DNA from 3 places in the Desulfonatronum sp. SC1 genome. Region 2 is predicted to be linked to each of the others. Evidence: predicted binding sites of a transcription regulator. Region 2 holds the regulator's gene; each other region holds the start of a gene.
The links. Region 2 encodes sigma-54, which starts transcription at its own class of promoters, with help from an activator protein. Its sites were predicted from a motif close to CTGGCACGGNNNNTGCTT; they were not measured.

Region 1 (6,084 bases), on a different contig from region 2:
CGCCGATCCGGACCGGCGGTGACGGTCAGGTCGGGAGAAAGTCCTTCTGACTATGAACACCCTACTTGTCAGAGTCGTCCATTGATGTAGCCGGAAGCCCTTTTTCGCGGGAATTGGCCGAATCGGCGGTGAACAAGGCAGCATTGCCTGGTCATCCCTGTTCGAGCTTGCGGTAGAGCGTGCGGCGGTGGATGTCGAGGATGGCGGCGGCGCGGCGTTTGTTGCCGTGTACCGCGTCCAGGACGTGGCGAATGTAGTGGTGTTCGGCCTGGGCCAGGGTGGGCAGGTGTTCGCCGTCCGCGGCCATGGCCGTCAATAACGGAGCCGATTGCAGGGCCGGCTGGCCGCCGTTGTCCCTGATCCGGCTGGGAAGGTGCGCGGGCAGAATGGTGGTCCCGTCGCAGAAGGTCACGGCACGTTCCATGGCGTTTCGCAGTTCGCGCACGTTGCCGGGGAATGGGTAATTTTTGAGGATATCCAGGGTTTTTGGTTCAAATCCATGGATGTTTTTGTCCACCTGGATGCTGAATCGACGCAGGAAACGACCGGCCAGCAGTTCCAGGTCGTCGCCGCGTTCCCGCAAAGGCGGGAGTCTGAGGGTGAAGGTCTCCAAGCGGAAAAAGAGATCCTCGCGAAATCTTCCGGCCTCGACCTCCTGCTCCAGGTCGCGGTGGGTGGCGGCCACGGTGCGCACGTCGACCTGCTCCTCCTTGTCCGCTCCCACGGGACGAATTTTGCCGTCCTGGAGAATACGCAACAGTTTGGCTTGCAGGAAGAGCGGCATTTCCGAGATTTCGTCCAAAAACAGGGTGCCGCCCTCGGCTTCGGCGAACAACCCCCGCCGGGCCTTGCCCGCGCCGGTGAAGGCACCGGCCTTGTGGCCGAAAAATTCGCTTTCCAGCAACTGCTCCGGGATGCCGGCGCAGTTCACGGCCTGAAGCGCCCCTTTCCGCCGCGGGCTGGCCGCATGCACCGCCCTGGCCACCAATTCCTTGCCCGTTCCCGACTCCCCCAGGATCAGCACCGGTCCATCGGCTTGGGACACGCGGTTGATCTGATCGAACAGGCCGCGCATGGCCGGGCTTTGACCGACCATGCCGTGAAACGCGTCCTGGCTCAGATAATCCCGGATGCGTTGAATCTCCTGGCGCAACGCCCTGTTTTCCATTATTCGGGCCACCGTCAGGGTGAAATGATCCAGATCCAGCGGCTTGGTCAGGAAATCCTCGGCCCCGGCCTTGAGCGCCTCCACGGCCTTGGAAATGCTTCCAAAGGCCGTGATCAAGAGAAAATCCGGAGAGTTATCCTTCTCTTCGCTTTTGATCCGTCGCAACAGTTCCAGGCCATCCATCCCCGGCAATCGCAGATCACTGACCACCAACTCCGGTCGCCATTCCTGGATTACGGCCAGGGCCTTTTCAGCATTGTCCACCCAGTGGGCGGTCAGGTCGTGGTCGTCCAGTTCCTGGATCAGGAGCTGTCCGAAAGATTGATCGTCCTCAACGACCAGCACCTTGTTGCCGCCGACACCCTGCTCTGTTTGGCGTGGAGCCATGCTCAGCTCTCCTTTTAACCCTGGGTCGTGGGCTGGTGGTCAACGGGCAGCCAGATGCGAAAGAACGCTCCCCCCAGCCGGCTCTTGCCAAAATCGATGCTCCCTTCGTGGTCCCGAAGAATACCGTGGACCACGGCCAAACCCAGCCCGGTACCATGGCCTACGCTTTTTGTCGTGAAGAACGGTTCAAACAGCTTGGATTCTATATCCTCTGGAATGCCTGGACCATCGTCGTCCACCTGCATCCACGCTTGGTCGTTCTCTCTGCCCCAGGAGACGACGACTCGCCCGCCGGTGGCGGACTGGACCGCGTTGCGGATCAGGTTGACCAAGGCCTGCTCCATGCGCACCGCGTCCAGGTTGATCCGAAGCGTTTCCTTTGCCTCGTTCAAGGGAAAGGATGGTTCCAAGTGAACCCGGTGTTTCTCGGCTTCCTCGCTTGCCGCGGACAGAGCGGAGCGGATCAGTTGGACCAAACTGGTCGGCTTTTTGCGCAACGCGTGGCCACGACTGAAGTCCAGAAGTTGGCGGATGATGTGCTCCATGCGGTCCACTTCCCGGCGTACGTCGCGAAGCGTCTCCACGATCTCGGCGTCCAGGCCGGCCTTGCGCAGGGCGCGCTGCGCCTTGCCGCTGACGACGCTTAAGGGCGTCCCCAGTTCATGGGCCACGCCGGCGGCCAGTTGTCCGATGGCGGCCAGTTTTTCGGCCTGACGCAATTGGGCCTGCAATTGGATCTGTCTGATGCGCCGTTCTCGGAGTTCTGCCTTGGCCTCTTCAATGGTATCCAGCATCCGATTGAATTGCCGGCCGATGGTCACGATTTCCTTCGGTCCGTGGGGGTGAAGGCGATGGTCTCGATCCCCCTGGGTCACTCTGGAGATGCTGTTTCCCAGGCTGGAGAGGTGACGGCCCAGGGCGCGGTGATGCCCGAAGAGAACGAGCCCGGACATGCCCAGCAACCCCAAGCCCAACCCCAACGCGACGCGAGCGCGAAGAGCCCGGACATCCTCCTGGATGTCGCTTTTTCGCCGGGTCAGTTGGAGCAGGCCGTTGACCTTGCCGCCGGAGTCGCTCAGCGGGACGAAGTATGAGAAAACCTCTCGCCCGGCCACGTGTCCGTACTCCCCGCGCTGCTCGCCGTCCGTGGCCAACTCGGTCAGCCGCTCCTGCTCCGGTGTCGGTTCGCTTCGCCCGGCCGAGGCGATCAGGCGCCCCTGCCGATCATACACATACGCACTGTAGACCCTGCCAATGGAAAAGGCGGATTCCACCGCCCGCAGCACGCTGCCTTGACGGTCCAACTCCATGGAATGGCTCAGCGGCAACTGAAGCGCCCTGGCCACCAGTTCCAGATCCTTTTGCATCCGGTGCTCGATATTCCGCTCCACGAGCTGCAGGAGCAGGTAACCGGTCAGCCCCATGGCCAGGGCCAAGGGCAGGATAACGGAAATGACCAGGGCAGTACGCAGACTGAAGTAGTCGGACAACGCCGGGATACGATGGAGCATGGTCCTCCTTGCGTGGATAGGGATGAAGTTGCACATGTGACTTATTTATACATGCCAAGAGGACGCACTTCAAGTTTGATCACGTTGAACGTTGTTTCCGTTTCGTTCGACAAGAGGCGTCAATATCTTGTATTATATTTATATTTTGAATTTTTTGTGATTGGGAGGGAGACTGTTTCGGTTCTGGCACGGTGCATGCTTAAAGAGGGATGATGCCGCTTGATGACCTTGCGGCTCAAATTTATTCGGAGGTTTTTGACGATGAAGAAGTTTTTTTTGCTGCTGACTGGATCAACTCTCGCATGCTTGCTCGTTTTGGCCTTGAGCGTGGGCGTTCACGCCCAGACCGGTCAAGCCGAGGGACAGCCGATGATGCAGCAGCCGGGAACCGCGGCTCAATTCAGTGATGCCGAGCTTCAAAAAGTTGCGACCGCATATCTTGAAATTCATGAGATTCGCATGGAATTGCAGGAATCCCTGGCCGAGGTGGCCGATCCGGAGTCCGCCCAGCGAATGCAGGAAGAAGCGGGGGCGGCCATGGTCCAGGCCGTCCAGGAGAGTGGGTTGGACGTGGACACGTATAATCAGGTCATGCAGGAAGTGCAGATGAACTCCGGATTGCAGGAAAAACTGGCGTCCAAGCTGGATCAAATGCAGTAGGTATGCTGGCGTAACGCCTGAATACTAAGGGGAAATGATGTTCGCGAAAAAGACCGTGCTCTTACTGATACTGGCAATGGGGATGTTGTTGGGGACCGCGTGCGGTCCTGAACCGGAAGAATACGAGCCACCGGCCAGGCCAGGGGAAAGTCCTCCTGGGTACGAACAGCCAACTGGGCAGGAACGTCCGTTGATGCAGCCTGAAGCTTCACCTGAAGCGCCAATGGGAGAGCCTGGGTCAGAGCAGAACTTGCAAACCGATGGACAAGGCCGGGAGCAAGGCGTGCCGTTTGACGCGCAGCCGACGCAATAGCGTCGAGCCGATAAGTCGTGGGGCGGATTCCGGATCTCGCACCGAGAGACCGAGTGCGGGAACGACCCATTCACATGGCGGATGGTGAACCATAACCATAAAACCATCTTCGTCGAAACAACGCCCCATGTTGTTGTTTCGTCGCATAAAACGCACGAGGGCCGGTCGATGCATCGACCGGCCCTCGTGCGTTTTACTGCTCGGCAATGTCTGAATTATTTCCCGACTGCGTGGAAGGTATCGTTTCACTCAAATGAATCAGTGCAAGATCATGGATTCTCGGCAAAAAATTAACGATGCCGGATATTTCGATATATTGAGTTTGTTTGCCTTGCGTAGAGATCGGCATTGGCTGGGTGCATGTGAGCCTTGCATTGCAACACTCAACCCAGCCTGGCCCCGTTGGGCACGGGCTTGTCCGGCACGGCCAGGATCACCCCGCCGTCCGGGCGGTAGAAGCCGGTCAGCAGGAACTCGGAACGCATCGGGCCGATCTGTTTGGCCGGGAAGTTGGTCACCCCGACCACCTGTCGGCCGATGAGGTCTTCCGGCGCGTAGTGGTCCGTGACCTGGGCGCTGGTCCGCTTGCGGCCGATTTCCGGGCCGAAATCCACCTCCACGATATAGGCCGGCTTGCGGGCTTCGGGAAAAGGTTGGGCGTCCACCACCGTGCCAACGCGGATCTCCACCCGTTCGAAATCCTGCCAGGAAATGGTCTCCTCGGCCATTTCACGCCTCCTTCTGTTTGCGGCGCAGGGCGGTGACCGGTTCCCCGCCGATGCCCCAGTTGTCCGTCTCCACCTCGTCGACGACCACTACCGTGGTCCGCGGGTTCTTGCCCAGCACGTCGGCCAACAACTCGGTGACACCCCGGATCAGCAGGGCTTTCTGCTCCGGGGTAGCTCCTTCCTTGGTAATTTTGATGTTCACGTACGGCATGGTTTACTCCTAATTTCCATATGATCGTTGATTGTTCCCACGCTCCAGCGTGGGAACGATCAGACACAAACAGGGCATGAATCCGCGTTTGGGAGGCATCAGTCAAGAAGCGTTCAACTGCCCTGATCTTCCTCCTTTTCCGCCGTGCCTGCCGCATAACCTTCCACGCTGACGGACTTCTTCATGGCCCGTAGGCCGACCTGGGTGCCGAAGCGTTCCGGGTGCATGTGGGACTGGACGATGCCCTCGGCTACCCGCTGACGCAGTTCGGCCTCGATTATTTCCGGGGAGCCGAAAAGGATGGCCCCGCAGGGACAGATTTCCACGCAGGCCGGCGTCATGCCCTTGGCGCGGCGTTCGGCGCAGAGATCGCATTTGGCCACGGGATTGGGGCCGGTGCGGGAATGGGAGATGGCGGCAAAGGGGCAGACCGAGAGGCAGACCATGCAGCCCACGCAGGTTTTGGGCTGGAGGATGACCGCGCCTTCGTCGTCCTGGTAAAAGGCGTTCACGTTGCAGGCCTTGAGACAGGCCGGGTTGGCGCAGTGGTGGCAGCTGATGGGCACGGTGATCCCGTCGCTGGTCCGGGTCATGTGGATTCGGGGCTGGCCGTACAAATATCCGCAGACCGCCTCGCAGCTTTCGCAGCCGATGCACAGGTTGTAGTCGATGTACAGGGTTTTCTTGGACTTAGACATCGGCCACCTCCTTCCCGAAGGCCGTGTCCTCCGATTCTCCCGTTGATTCCCCCGAGTCCGGAGGGTGAGCCTTGATCCAGCCGTCCAGGGATTCCGCGGCCTTCAGGCCGCTGAGAATGGCCCGACCGATTTTTGATGGCCCGGTGAGCACATCCCCGGCCACGAAGACGCCGTCGAACTTGGTCATCTGCAACCAGCCTTTGCCGTCCTTGGAAATGTCCTCCAGGCGCAGTTCGCGGGGAAAGGGATTGGTGGGCACCTCGCCGATGGCCGCCACCACCAGGTCCACGTCCAGCTCCCGCGGTTCTTCGCCTTGGGTGAAAACCAGCCGCTGGGCCCGCTTCTCGCCGACAATCCGTAGCGGCGTGGCCCGCTCCACCCAGCGCACTCCGCGCTGACGCAGCAGTT
Region 2 (6,084 bases):
CCAAAGCATGCCGATCACCAGGGGTCGATCCAGAAAACCGAGATTCAGGCCGAATCGGGCCAGGGAAAACAGGGCAAAAAAAAACACGCCAAGCCCGCCCAGGCCAGCGCGTCCATGCTCATCCCCACCATGATGTCTTCACCTGCGTCGAATCGTTGGGAACACAGCGGAAATCCAAATGAATGCCCCGTTTGGCAAAGGCCTTCAGACAGCCGATGTCCTCGTTGCTCAGGGCCACGTGCGGACAGAGCTGTTGCTTGCCCGGTGAATAATGCAGATTGCCGATGTTCACCGTGGTCAACGCAAATCCAGCCTGCACCGCCCGCTGCACGTCGCCGCACGTGGCGAATAGCAGCAGCGTGTAGTCCCGCGGATGGATAATCCGACCGTGCTCATCCAGATGCGTGGAAATACGATCAACCCCGACAAAGGAGAGCTCCACGCCGCTGGGCACGGCCAAGCGGATGATCTCCTGACGCATATCGTCGTCGGCCAGTTCGTCGTTGACCACGAGAATATTCCTGGCGCCCAGATACGGCATCCAGGCTTCGATGACCTGCCCGTGGACCAGACGATTGTCGATGCGCACCCAGTTCATGACCGCTCCGGCCTACTCCTTGGCCACCTTGCTGCGCAACAGGTCCCCCGCGACGACGATCCCCTGGGATCCGGCCGCCTTGGCCTCTTTGGCCAGTTCGGCCAAGGACAACTTGCGCGAACCGAGGACGCGCAGCAACATTGGCAGATTCACTCCGGTGATCACTTCCAACTGATGCTCATTTTTGTTCAGCAGCGACAGACTCAAATTCGTCGGCGTCCCGCCGAACATATCCGTCAGAATGACCACTCCCGGGCCGTGATCCGCGCTTTTGACGCTTTTTCTGATCTCCGAAAGGGACTTCTCCACTTCCTTGGTTACGTCCACGCTCACGAAATAGCAATCCTGCTGGGGCCCGAGAATCAGCTCCGCGGCCTTGAGCAGGTAAGCTCCGTACTCCGTATGCGTGACCAACACGACTCCAATCACCGCATGCTCCCGAAAAAACTGAAATCCGGGTTCATCCCAGATTCAGGTGACGATGTTCAATGGTAACGGAAAAACCGGCGGTCGTCAGCGAGGTCAATACGGCCTGGGACACGGCCACCGAACGATGCCGCCCTCCGGTACATCCCAGGGCCATGGTCAACCGATATCGGCCTTCCACCGCGTACAACGGCAGCAGGTACCGCAAAAAATCCTCGAATCGCCCGATGAAGTCCCTTCCCGGATCGTCGTTCAGCACGTAACGGACAATGGACTCGTCCAGGCCGGACAAGGGACGCAGTTCCGGAACGAAGTAGGGATTGGGCAGAAACCGTAGATCAAAGACCAGATCCGCCTCCAGAGGAACGCCATACTTGAAGCCGAAGGAAATCAAATGAATGCGCATTCCTTCGCCAAGATTCTGATCCAGAGGCCATTTCTCCTGAAACACCCGCCGCAGTTCATGGATGGAAAAGTCCGACGTGTCCACCACCAAGTCGGCATGCTTGCGCAGCCCCTCCAGCATGATTCGTTCCCGGCAGATAGCTTGGTCCAAACCCATGCCCTGGGCTTCCAGAGGATGAGGGCGGCGGGTGGTGGCGTAGCGCCGGATCAGCACGGCGTCTCGAGCTTCCAGAAAGACCAGCTTCGGGCTCATCCCGGCCTGATCCATCCGCTCCACGAACTGCTCCCATTGCAGGGCGAAGTCCGGTTGCCGCACATCCAGCCCCAAGGCCACCCCGGCGTACTGATCCAGCTTCATCTCATCGGACAGAGTCAGCAACTGTCCGGCCAGTCCGGCCGGCAGGCCGTCCACGCAATAATACCCCAAATCTTCGAAGACGTTCAAAACCGTGCTTTTTCCGGCCCCGGACTGTCCGGCGATCATGACCAGAGAGAGTTCGCTCGGTTTTCGCGGATGATCCACGCTCATTGCTCTTTGCCTCTTTTCGCGTCCTTGGGCACGCGGTACCCGTGTCCAAGGACGCGGACACCGTAGGGGCACGGCGCGCCGTGCCCCTACGGTGTGGACGGTTCAAACACCATCACGCCGAATTGAGGGCGTCCCAGAAAAGCTCCTTGTCCTGGGCCGTAAGAAAGGCGTGCCGAAAGGCCTCGTCCTTGAGCAGCCGGGTAATGGACGCCAGGATGCGCAGGTGCATCCCGGCGACTTGTTCCGGGGCCAGAACCATGAAAAAAATATGGCACGGCTTGTGGTCCAGGGCGTCGAAATCCACGCCCTCGGAACTGCGCCCGACCACCAACACGATCCGCTCCAGCCCCTCCAGCTTGCCGTGGGGAATGGCCAATCCCTCGCCGATGCCCGTGCTCCCGAGGCTTTCCCGGTCCTTCAGCACCCTAAAAGCCGCCTCGGCGTCCAGGCTCGGCTCCTTTTGGGCCAGGACGGCGACCAATTCCGCCAGCACTTCCGTCTTGTTCTTGGCTTGCAACTCGGGGAGCAGCAAGTCCTTGCTCAAGAAATCCCTGAGGACCATCGATTAGATTCCCGGGTCGATCAGACCGAAGTCGCCGCTTTTACGACGGTAGATGACGTTGACGCGCTCGATGTCCGCGTTAAAGAAAACCAGAAACTCGTTGCCCAGGGCTTCCAGCTGCATGGCCGCTTCATCCACGGACATAGGCTTGGGCTCGAAGTTGTCGGTTTCCGTGATGGTCTGTGCCCTCTTGCCGGTCTCATCCTGAGTGAAGGTGATCACGTCCACCCGGGCGGGCTGGTTCTTCTGGCCGCGACGATGGTCCTTGTTCTTCTCCTTGATCTTGCGCACCTGAGCCTCGAGCTTGTCCAGGACCAGGTCGATGGTGGAGTACATGTCCTCGCTTTCGGTGGTGGCGGAGAAATGCATGTCCTTGCCCGTGAGGACCACCTCGGCCATATGGCGATACTTTTCCACGGAAAGGTTGACGGCCAGCTCGCCCTGATCTTCAGGACGCAGGTAGCGGTTGATCTTATTGAAGCGCTCGCGGGCGTAGCCCTTGAGGTGATTGGACGGCTCGAAATTCTTGAATGTAAAAGTTATTTCCATGCGACACCTCCGAAATAAAACAGGTTCTGGGTTGGTTTGAGGTTGTTCGCTCCGTTGGGAGCGTCTGCGAAGGTTAAAAAATGGCCTTGCGCTTGGAAGACGACTCGATGTTCAGCGCCATGCGATACTTGGCTACGGTCCGGCGAGCGATGTTGACGCCCAGGGACTTCTTCAAAAGTTGCGAGATCAGTTCGTCGCTGAGTGGACGCTTGGGGTCCTCTTCAGAAATCAGCTTCTTGATCTCCGCCTTGACGCTTTCCGATCCGGCTTCCGAGCCGTCGTCCATACCCAAGGCGCTGTTGAAGAAAAATTTCAGTTCATACGTTCCGTGGGGCGTGCTCATGTATTTGCTTGTCGTTATCCGGCTGACCGTGGACTCGTGCATGTTGATATCCAGGGCCACGTCCTTGAGAATCATCGGCTTCAGATGCGTCACCCCGTGACGGAAAAATTCGATCTGGAACCGAACAATGCTTTCGGCGACCTTATGCAGGGTCCGCTGGCGCTGGTACAGGCTTTTCATCAACCAGTGGGCGGATCGGACCTTTTCCTGAATATAGTCCTTGACCCCCTTGTCGTGAACAGACAGCTCCTTGGCGTAGGCCTCGTTGATCATCAAGCCCGGTATCTCGTCCTCGTTCAGAACCACGATGAAATCGCCGCCGTGCTGGAGGATGTAAACGTCCGGGCTGGTGAACTGAGGGTCCTCGGAGCCGAAGCTTTTGCCGGGCATGGGGTCCAGGCGCTGAATGCAGTCCAGGTAATGCTTGATTTCCTCCATGGAAAGCTTGAACTTTTTGGCTAACGGCTTGTAGCGCCGCTTTTCCAGCTCCTCAAGATGGTCCTTGACCAGGGAGACCAGAATCGGGTCGTCCAGCCCCAGTTCGTCCATCTGGACCAGCAGGCACTCCCGCAGATTTCTTGCGCAGACCCCCACGGGGTCCAGGCGCTGCATGATCCGCAGGATCCGCTCCGCCTCCTCCGCCTCGCACCCAGCCATGGCGGCGATGTCCTCAATGGACTCGCAAAGATACCCCACGGCATCCAGGTTGCCAAGGATCACCTCGCTGACGGCCAGTTCCCGTTCCGACAGGGCGGAAAGCCGCAACTGCCAGGAAAGATGGCCAATCAGCGTGGACTTGCCGGCCAGCCGGGCCTCGAAACTCATTCCCTCTTCCGGGATTTCCCAGTCCCGGCCCTGGATCTGTCGACTGATGCTGGAAAATTCTCCCAGGTAGTCCTGCCACTCAGAATCGTGAAGTTGCCGGGGCTCCTCGACGTTGACGGACTGGAACCGGCTCTCCGCGGGATCCTTTTTCGGGGCTTCCACCGTCTCGTCAATGCTTTCCGGCACGATTTCCAACACAGGGTTTTCCAACAATTCTTGCTGGATGCTTTCCACCAACTCCAGCCTGGAAAGCTGAAGCAGCTTAATGGCTTGTTGCAGTTGGGGGGTCATCACCAACTGCTGCGTCAACTTCAGTTGCTGGCGCAGTTCAAGAGCCATGTCGCGTTCTCGCCTCCATGACCGGGCTGAACAGTTGGAACGCCATTCCCGATTGTTGATCAATCATAAGCAAAAGTCCTCACCGAGATAGACCTTCCGAGCGATGGGGTCGGCCACGATGGCCTCCGGCGACCCTTCAAAAATGGCCCGTCCTTCGAAGACGATGGACGCCCTGTCGCAAATCTTCAGCGTTTCATGGACGTTGTGATCCGAAATCAACACCCCGATCCCCCGCTCCTTGAGGGACATGACGATCTCCTGGATGTCGTCCACGGCCAAGGGGTCGATGCCCGCGAAGGGTTCGTCCAGCAACATAAATTTTGGATTGCGGATCAGGGCTCGGGCGATTTCCAGGCGGCGGCGCTCCCCGCCGGAGAGAAACATGGCCTTCTGGTCGGCCAGCTTGGCGATGCCCAGTTCCTCCAACAGGGCCTCGGCCTTTTTGCGCTGCATGGCCGGGGTGAAGTCCGTGTACTCCAGAATGATTTGCAGATTCTGCATCACGGTCAGCTTTTTGAAGACTGAACTTTCCTGGGGCAGGTAGCTCAACCCCAACCGGGCTCGTTCATGCAGCGGCCAGGTGGTGATCCGCCTTCCGTCCAGGTCCACCACCCCGTTGGTGGGCTTTATCACCCCGACCAGCATGTAGAACGTGGTGGTCTTCCCGGCTCCGTTGGGGCCTAAAAGGCCGACGATCTCTCCCTGCTCGACCCGGATGGAAATATCCCGGACCACCTCTTTCTGGCCGAAGCTTTTGCGCAGATTCTTGCCGGAGAGAAGGGCCTTCACCGCGCCCCCTGTTCCCGAGGCAAAAGAAACATTCCTTCCACTCGCCGATCGGTGCGTCCCTGCACATCCACCTCTCTTTCTTCAACATTGAGCGTGATCACGTTGCCTTCCAATCGGGTCCCGCCTTCTTCCACCCGTGCGTTGCCCTCCAGGCGCAAGACGCCCTGGTCCACCCAGTAGGTGGCCATATCGCCGTGACCGACGCGATCCTCGTGCTTCAAGAAGACCTGGCCCAGGGCGATCATTTTTTCTATGTCCACTTGAGCCTCCATGTCCTGCTCCGGCGACAAGCCCTCGGGGCGAGCCTCCCGAGGCAGGGTTCGCAGGAGAACCACCAGCCGTTCCGAACGCAGCTGAAAATTCGGCCTGTCCACCCGAACATCTCCGATGAACTCGATCTGGTGGTCGCGATGGGAGTAACGTAGCCGCTCCGCTGTTATCCGCGTAGGAATGGCCTCGTCATCCTCTGCGGCGCAGCTCCAGCCGGGTACGAGGAACAGCGCTAGCAAGACCGAAAAAGCGAGCCAAAAGAGCCGCTGCAGTGACAACCGCGCTCTCATCTACAACCCTTGCGTGAAACTGTCTTTGGCGATGACGACTTCCACCCCGCCCTCGGCATTGACCACCCAGGTGTGCAGGTCCACGTCACCCCGCTGCGAGCGGAGTTGCAGCCCCTGGCGGTCGAGGAGGATGTCCCCGTGCAAAAATATAGTTTCATC
Region 3 (6,084 bases), on a different contig from region 2:
CTGCTTGGCCCGCTTCCGGGCCACCTTGGTCGGATATTTTTTCAGAAGATCCTGAACCAAATCGGTTGGATCTATCTGGACGAACTTTTTTTTCTTCGTGATGGCGGTCATGTTTCCTCCTGGCAAGGCCAAGCTTACCTACTCATTTTTGAGACAGTCCTCACATGACAGTTCGTTCAAAAACCCCAAGAGCAAGGAGCAAGAGAAAATCAAGGTCGAAGCGAATTTCTTCATACGTGAGAGTTTGATTTTCTTGCGGCGACGCGGCAATTGGGAGTTTTTCAACGGACTGCTAGTCGATTGATTTGTTCCCTTTCTCCCCGGTGCGCACCCGGACGGAGTCAAAGACCGGACTGACGAAAATCTTCCCGTCTCCGGGCTTGCCGGTTTTGTTCACGTCCATGATCGTGTTCACCACGTCCTCCACTTGGTCGTCCGTGACGACCACGGAAAAAACGCGCTTGGGATACAGGCGACCCTTTTCTCCCAGAAGCTCGGCGGCTTCCTCGTAGCCCTTCTCCGCGCCCTTGAGCAGAGCGGAATTGATCAATCCCTTGCCCCGGCCCTGGGCCTCCAGGGCGAAAAACGCCGGTACCCCGGCCTCGGCCAAGGCTTCCTTGGTCTTGTTAACCATGTTCATCCGAATGACGGCAATGATCTCCTTCATACTCCGACCCCCTTCAAGTCCGCTCCTTCGGTCTCCTTGATCCCGGAGCTTATGGTGTACATCTCCTCTACCGGGCTCAGAAAAATTTTGCCGTCGCCGAACGCGCCCTTCTCACCGGTCCGGGCGGCTTCCATGATGGTCTTGATTACGAAATCCTTGTCATTGACGCCGACAACGCTCATCAGCAACACCTTGGGGATCTCGTCGTAGGTGACCTCCCCGATCTTGATGCCGCGCTGTTTGCCGCGACCGGCCACGGAAAACTTGGTCACCGCCGGATAGCCGGCATCCATCAGGGACTTCAAAACATCATCCGCTTTATCGGGCCGCACAATCGCCCTGACCATGATCAACATATCGCTTCTCCCTTATGGTTGGTTGAAATGTGGAATACACTGGGTTGAAAAACTGAAATCTCGTTGTTTTTCATCCGAAAACTCTCTTTTTCAGATAATGAAACTGGCAGTTTTCAATCCGAAAACGAGGATTTTTTTCTTTTGGCAAGGAACTCAAGCAATTATGAGGAGGCGTATTTCAATACGTTGACGAATAATTGTGATGAGTGACGCAGCCAAAAGGGAAAAAGGCCGTTTTCGGATGAAAACTAGTTGGCGATGCCGTAATCAATGAGCAGTGTCTCCAGTTCTTCGATCTCCATGGGTTTGGGCACGACGAACATTTCGTTGCCGTCCATTTTCTTGGCCAGGGCTCGGTATTCATCGGCTTGAGCATGCGTCGGTTCGAAATCGATGACCGTCTTGCGGTTGATTTCGGCCCTCTGAACCATGTTGTCGCGAGGCACGAAGTGGATCATCTGGGTTCCCAAGCGTTTGGCCAACTCCAGGATCATCTCCCGCTCGTTGTCCACATTTCGGCTGTTGCAGATCAGTCCACCCAACCGCACGCCGCCTGCCTCGGCAAACTTGACAATGCCCTTACAGATATTGTTGGCCGCATACATGGCCATCATTTCCCCTGAGACGACGATGTAAATCTCCTGAGCCTTGCCTTCGCGAATGGGCATGGCGAACCCGCCGCAGACCACGTCGCCCAGAACGTCGTAGAAAACATAGTCCAAATTCTTGTCTTCCTTGTACGCGCCAAGCTGCTCCAGCAAATTGATACTGGTAATAATGCCCCGGCCGGCGCAGCCCACACCGGGCTCGGGACCGCCGGACTCCGTGCAGAGCGTCCCACCGAATCCGCCCAGGAGAACATCTTCCAACTCCACGTCCTCGCCCTCTTCACGAAGAGTGTCCAAGACCGTACGCTGATGCAGACCGTGCAGCAGCAAGCGTGTGGAGTCCGCCTTGGGGTCGCATCCCACGATCATCACCTTGCGCCCCATCTCAGCGAGAGCGGCGACGGTATTCTGTGTTGTCGTGGATTTTCCGATTCCACCTTTTCCATAAATAGCAACCTTGCGCATACATTCCTCCCGAAGATTGAGTGTTGAGAATGGAAGGCATAGGGCAAGGAGCATGCCAGGGACTGAAATTGGATTACCTGAATGAATTAAAATAAATTATTTCAATTAGTTGTAATAATATTTTGTCGAAATGAAAGCAGTTGGCCGCCCATACAAACAAGACAAAGGTGAACGACAATTTTGTAGGTCATCACGGTTTTGTAGGGGCCCGTGATTATGTAGGGGCACGGCGCGCCGTGCCCCTACAGGTTGGCGAGAATGTCGCGGGGTGATGGCCAGGGCACGGAATTCCGCAGGGGTACGGTGCGCCGTGCCCCTACAGGTTGGCGATGGAAACGCGAGAAACGTACCATGGCACCGATCCTGCTTGTTCCGGTCAAAGGGCGTGATAGCCACTCCCGAAACAACGACAAGGAAACCACATGCTCATCGACAGTACGTTGCGCGAAGGTGCGCAGATGTTCGGCGTCTATTTTTCAGACGCGCTGCGTCGGGACATCCTTTCCGGATTGATCCAGGCGGGGATAGATGAGGTGGAGATAGGCTGGGCCGGGCAGGACGGGCTGACGGACCTGCTCCGGCACGGACGAAAGGAAGATCCGTCTGAGCGGGCCAGGCTGACGGTCTGGTCGCCGTTGCGGCTCCTGGACCTGGATCGCTTGGCCGCCATGGGCGTTCAGCGCATCCATTTCGGCGTCCCGGTTTCGGACGCCCACATTGAGCACCGCCTCGGCACTGATCGGGATGGCCTTTTGCTTCGGCTTCAAAACATCTTGCGCCGGGCGTCGGAGCTGGGGATGGCGTTTGTCGGGATCGGGCTGGAGGATGTGTCCCGTGCGAACAAAGATTTCGCCCTGCGAGTCGTTCGGGTAGTGGAGGAATGCGGAGGCGGACGGATCCGCCTTTCAGACACCGTGGGTCTGCTCACACCGCTGGAAACCGCGGAACTTGTGCGCTGGTTCACGGATCGGACCGAGCTTGCCGTGGGATTTCACGGCCATGACGACTTCGGCATGGCCACGGCCAACGCCATCACCGCCCTGGCTTCGGGAGCCGAAAGCGTGGATGTGTCCGTGCTGGGAATCGGGGAACGGGCCGGGATCGCGGCCCTGGAAGAGGTCGCCGGTCACCTGAACCTCAGGCGAGGAGCCGGCTATGATTTGAAGCAGTGCATCCGCCTGGCCCGTATGGTCGCCGAGGCGGCCCAGGTGCCCCTGGCCCGGAACAAGGCCCTGGTCGGGGAGGATCTGTTCGCCTGCGAAACCGGGTTGCACCTGCAAGGGTTGTCGAAAGACCAAAGCCTGTTCGAACCCTATGCCCCGGAAAAAATCGGCGCAAGCAGAAAGCAGGGTCTGGGCGACAAAATCGGAAAGTCAGCCGTCCGCCACGCCGCTCACCTTGAGGGCTTCACCTTGCCCGATGACAAGATAAATAATCTGATCCGGCGTATCCGCTTACTTTCTCGTAAGTTGGCTCGGCCGTTGCGTGAAGCGGAATTTCACGTGTTGGTCTCGGGATCAGCGGAGGATCACCATCCATTGACGTGGACACGATCCTTCCTGAATCGATCTTGATGCGTGAACTCCTGAGCGGGCCAGCCCAGGGGGACGATGGCGTGGGGTTCCACTCCGCTGGGCAGACCCAGAATCCGGCGCACGGCGTCCATCCGCTCCTGGATCGGAGCTACCCCGGTCCAGACCGAGCCCAGCCCCAAGCCCCTGGCGGCCAGGAGCAGGTTCTGGACCGCCGCGGCCAAATCCTGGACCCAGTAGCCGGGATATTTTTCCAAGCCGAGTTCCGCGCAGACCACGACGCCCACTGGAGCCTGACGAAGCATGCCCACATAGGGATGAATCCGAGACAGCACGTCCTTCAAGCCCGGGTCCGTGACCACCACGAAATGCCAGGGCTGGGCGTTGCCCGCGCTGGGGGCGGTCATGGCCGCGGCCAGCATCTTTTCCAAATCCGCCTCGCAGATTGGCTTGTCCGGGTCAAACTTGCGGATGCTGCGTCGGGTATGCATTGTTTCAAAGACGTCCATACCTTGTTCCCTCCTTAAATTGTCAAGGTGCGTCCGTTCGGATACACTCCGCGAGCCCCTCAGGGAGTTGGCTGGTCTCGATTCACCGTTTTCATCACCCGTGCTTTTTCTGCCGTGAATGGGCAGCAGTAGGCAGTCAAGATCGTGGGACAGGCATCCTGCCTGTCCCACGATTCACAAACGGCAATTCAGAAACAGCCAGACCCCTAAACGGCTTCAGCACTGCTCTTGTTCCTGTTTGTCGCGTTCTTCCATCGGCGGTACCAGGACCTTGATCGGTTCGTGCACACCGCTGATCCCGGCATAGGTACGCAAGCGGGTGATCAGCACCGGAGTGACCTCCTGACCCTGGGCTACCAGCAGCATGCCCTTTTGGCTTTGAACGTCCTCTGCCAGGAGCATCCCGCTTTCCAACTGGTCCACCCGGACCTCCCGCAGTTCATACACGGTCTTGCGGCTGAGCACCTTTTCCAGAGCGTCCAGCACCTGAGGATCGTACCATCCTTCCCGGCCGCGCAGAATGTTCAAGGCCTTTTCCGCGGACTTGCCGGAGTTTTCCAATTGGTCGAAGTCCACCAGGATTTTCAGGATGCGTCCGCCAAGGGGAATGTCCGACCCGGTTTTCCCGCCAATGGGCGCTCCCTCCCCGTCATAGTGTTTTTCTTGATAAAGGATGATTTCCCGAACATTTTCCAGCCGGGGAATATGGCTCAACAGATCCGCGGCGATGGCCGGATGCATGTCATAGACCTGCTGCATCTCGCCATCCAGGGTCTGTCCTTGAATGATGCGCTGAATAGCCATGGAGGGCAGGAGCATGCAGCCGATCTGGGAGAGCAAGGCCGCGTTCTCCATCTCCCAGGTCTTGGTCACGCCCTGATACAGGGCGATCTGGCGGACCAGGCGATGGATCCGATTGGACCGGCCAAAGGCGTCCGGGTTCACCAGGGCCAGCAATTCGGTGAGCACCTTGATGCTCCCGCTGAGGGTCTGCTCCAGGAGTTGTTTTTCCGCGGTCACCAGCCGATATTGGCGCAGAGCGTCCTCCAAAACCCGCTTCATGTGCTGGGCTGAACACGGCTTGGTCAGAAATCGAAAAACACTGCCCTCGTTCACCGCCGCGATGGAAGATTGAACGTCCGCGTAGCCGGTGAGCATGATCCGCACCGTGTCCGGGCTGATCTCCTTGAGCCGGGCCAAAAACTGCACCCCGTCCACTCCGGGCATGCGCATGTCCGAGACCACCACGGCGAAAGGCCCCTTTCGGGCGATGACCCCGGCCGCTTCTCGGGCGCTGGTGGCGGTTTCCAAGGCGTAGTCCTTGCGGAAATTTCGACGAAAGGCGTCCAGGATGTTCTGGTCGTCATCTACGAACAAAATCTTCTCACGCATGGTACATGTATCGCTCATGAACGCCATCCTTTTTCTATCCGTTTCCACATGCTCTTGAATTGTGGTTGATGTTTCGCTTTGTCATTTCACAACAACTCCAACCCATTGAGCAATTGGTCGTCCCTCAACGTGATGGTCTTGCGCTCCGGATTCATGCGCTCGCCCCTTGATCATGCTCCTCCACGGCGGAGGCCATGGGCAATCGAATGATGAAGGTCGTCCCCCGGCCCACTTCGGAATCCGCGGCAATGGTCCCGCCATGGCGTTTGACCACGGCGTTGCGGGCGATGACCAGCCCCTGGCCGGTACCCTTGCCCACTTCCTTCGTCGTGAAGAACGGATCGAACAGCCTAGGCTTGATCTCGTCCGGAATTCCGGGTCCGTTGTCCGTGAACCGGATTTCCATCCACTCCCCGTCGCGCCGGGTGGAGACGGCGATCAAGCCCTTCTCCTGAGCGCTTTCGCCGTAAGCCTCGGCAATGGCCTGGGCCGCGTTGGTGATGATGTTCAAAAAGGCCTGGTTCAGTTCGCTCGGATAGCAAGAAATCATGGGTA

Region 1: the regulator sigma-54 is predicted to act here: its motif matches at 3,250-3,267, upstream of C6366_RS03185 (DUF4168 domain-containing protein).
Region 3: the regulator sigma-54 is predicted to act here: its motif matches at 2,448-2,465, upstream of C6366_RS03600 (LeuA family protein).

Annotation. Positions count from the first base shown of each region.
Region 1 is NZ_PZKN01000004.1:25,675-31,758, reverse strand. It holds gene C6366_RS03195 (sigma-54 dependent transcriptional regulator) at 152-1,555, opposite strand; gene C6366_RS03190 (ATP-binding protein) at 1,570-3,066, opposite strand; gene C6366_RS03185 (DUF4168 domain-containing protein) at 3,328-3,726, shown strand; gene C6366_RS03175 (tRNA-binding protein) at 4,423-4,767, opposite strand; gene C6366_RS03170 (2-hydroxymuconate tautomerase family protein) at 4,769-4,978, opposite strand; gene C6366_RS03165 (4Fe-4S dicluster domain-containing protein) at 5,092-5,676, opposite strand; gene C6366_RS03160 (FAD-dependent oxidoreductase) at 5,669-6,084, opposite strand, start outside.
Region 2 is NZ_PZKN01000021.1:15,416-21,499, reverse strand. It holds gene C6366_RS11920 (PTS sugar transporter subunit IIC) at 1-87, opposite strand, end outside; gene C6366_RS11915 (PTS sugar transporter subunit IIB) at 119-598, opposite strand; gene C6366_RS11910 (PTS sugar transporter subunit IIA) at 611-1,027, opposite strand; gene rapZ (RNase adapter RapZ) at 1,059-1,958, opposite strand; gene C6366_RS11900 (PTS sugar transporter subunit IIA) at 2,071-2,520, opposite strand; gene raiA (ribosome-associated translation inhibitor RaiA) at 2,524-3,069, opposite strand; gene rpoN (RNA polymerase factor sigma-54) at 3,143-4,576, opposite strand; gene lptB (LPS export ABC transporter ATP-binding protein) at 4,640-5,365, opposite strand; gene C6366_RS11880 (LptA/OstA family protein) at 5,362-5,913, opposite strand; gene C6366_RS11875 (hypothetical protein) at 5,926-6,084, opposite strand, start outside.
Region 3 is NZ_PZKN01000004.1:121,517-127,600, forward strand. It holds gene nifD (nitrogenase molybdenum-iron protein alpha chain) at 1-111, opposite strand, end outside; gene C6366_RS03585 (P-II family nitrogen regulator) at 293-667, opposite strand; gene C6366_RS03590 (P-II family nitrogen regulator) at 664-1,023, opposite strand; gene nifH (nitrogenase iron protein) at 1,272-2,096, opposite strand; gene C6366_RS03600 (LeuA family protein) at 2,519-3,670, shown strand; gene C6366_RS03605 (nitroreductase family protein) at 3,625-4,137, opposite strand; gene C6366_RS03610 (HD domain-containing phosphohydrolase) at 4,354-5,547, opposite strand; gene C6366_RS20545 (ATP-binding protein) at 5,681-6,084, opposite strand, start outside.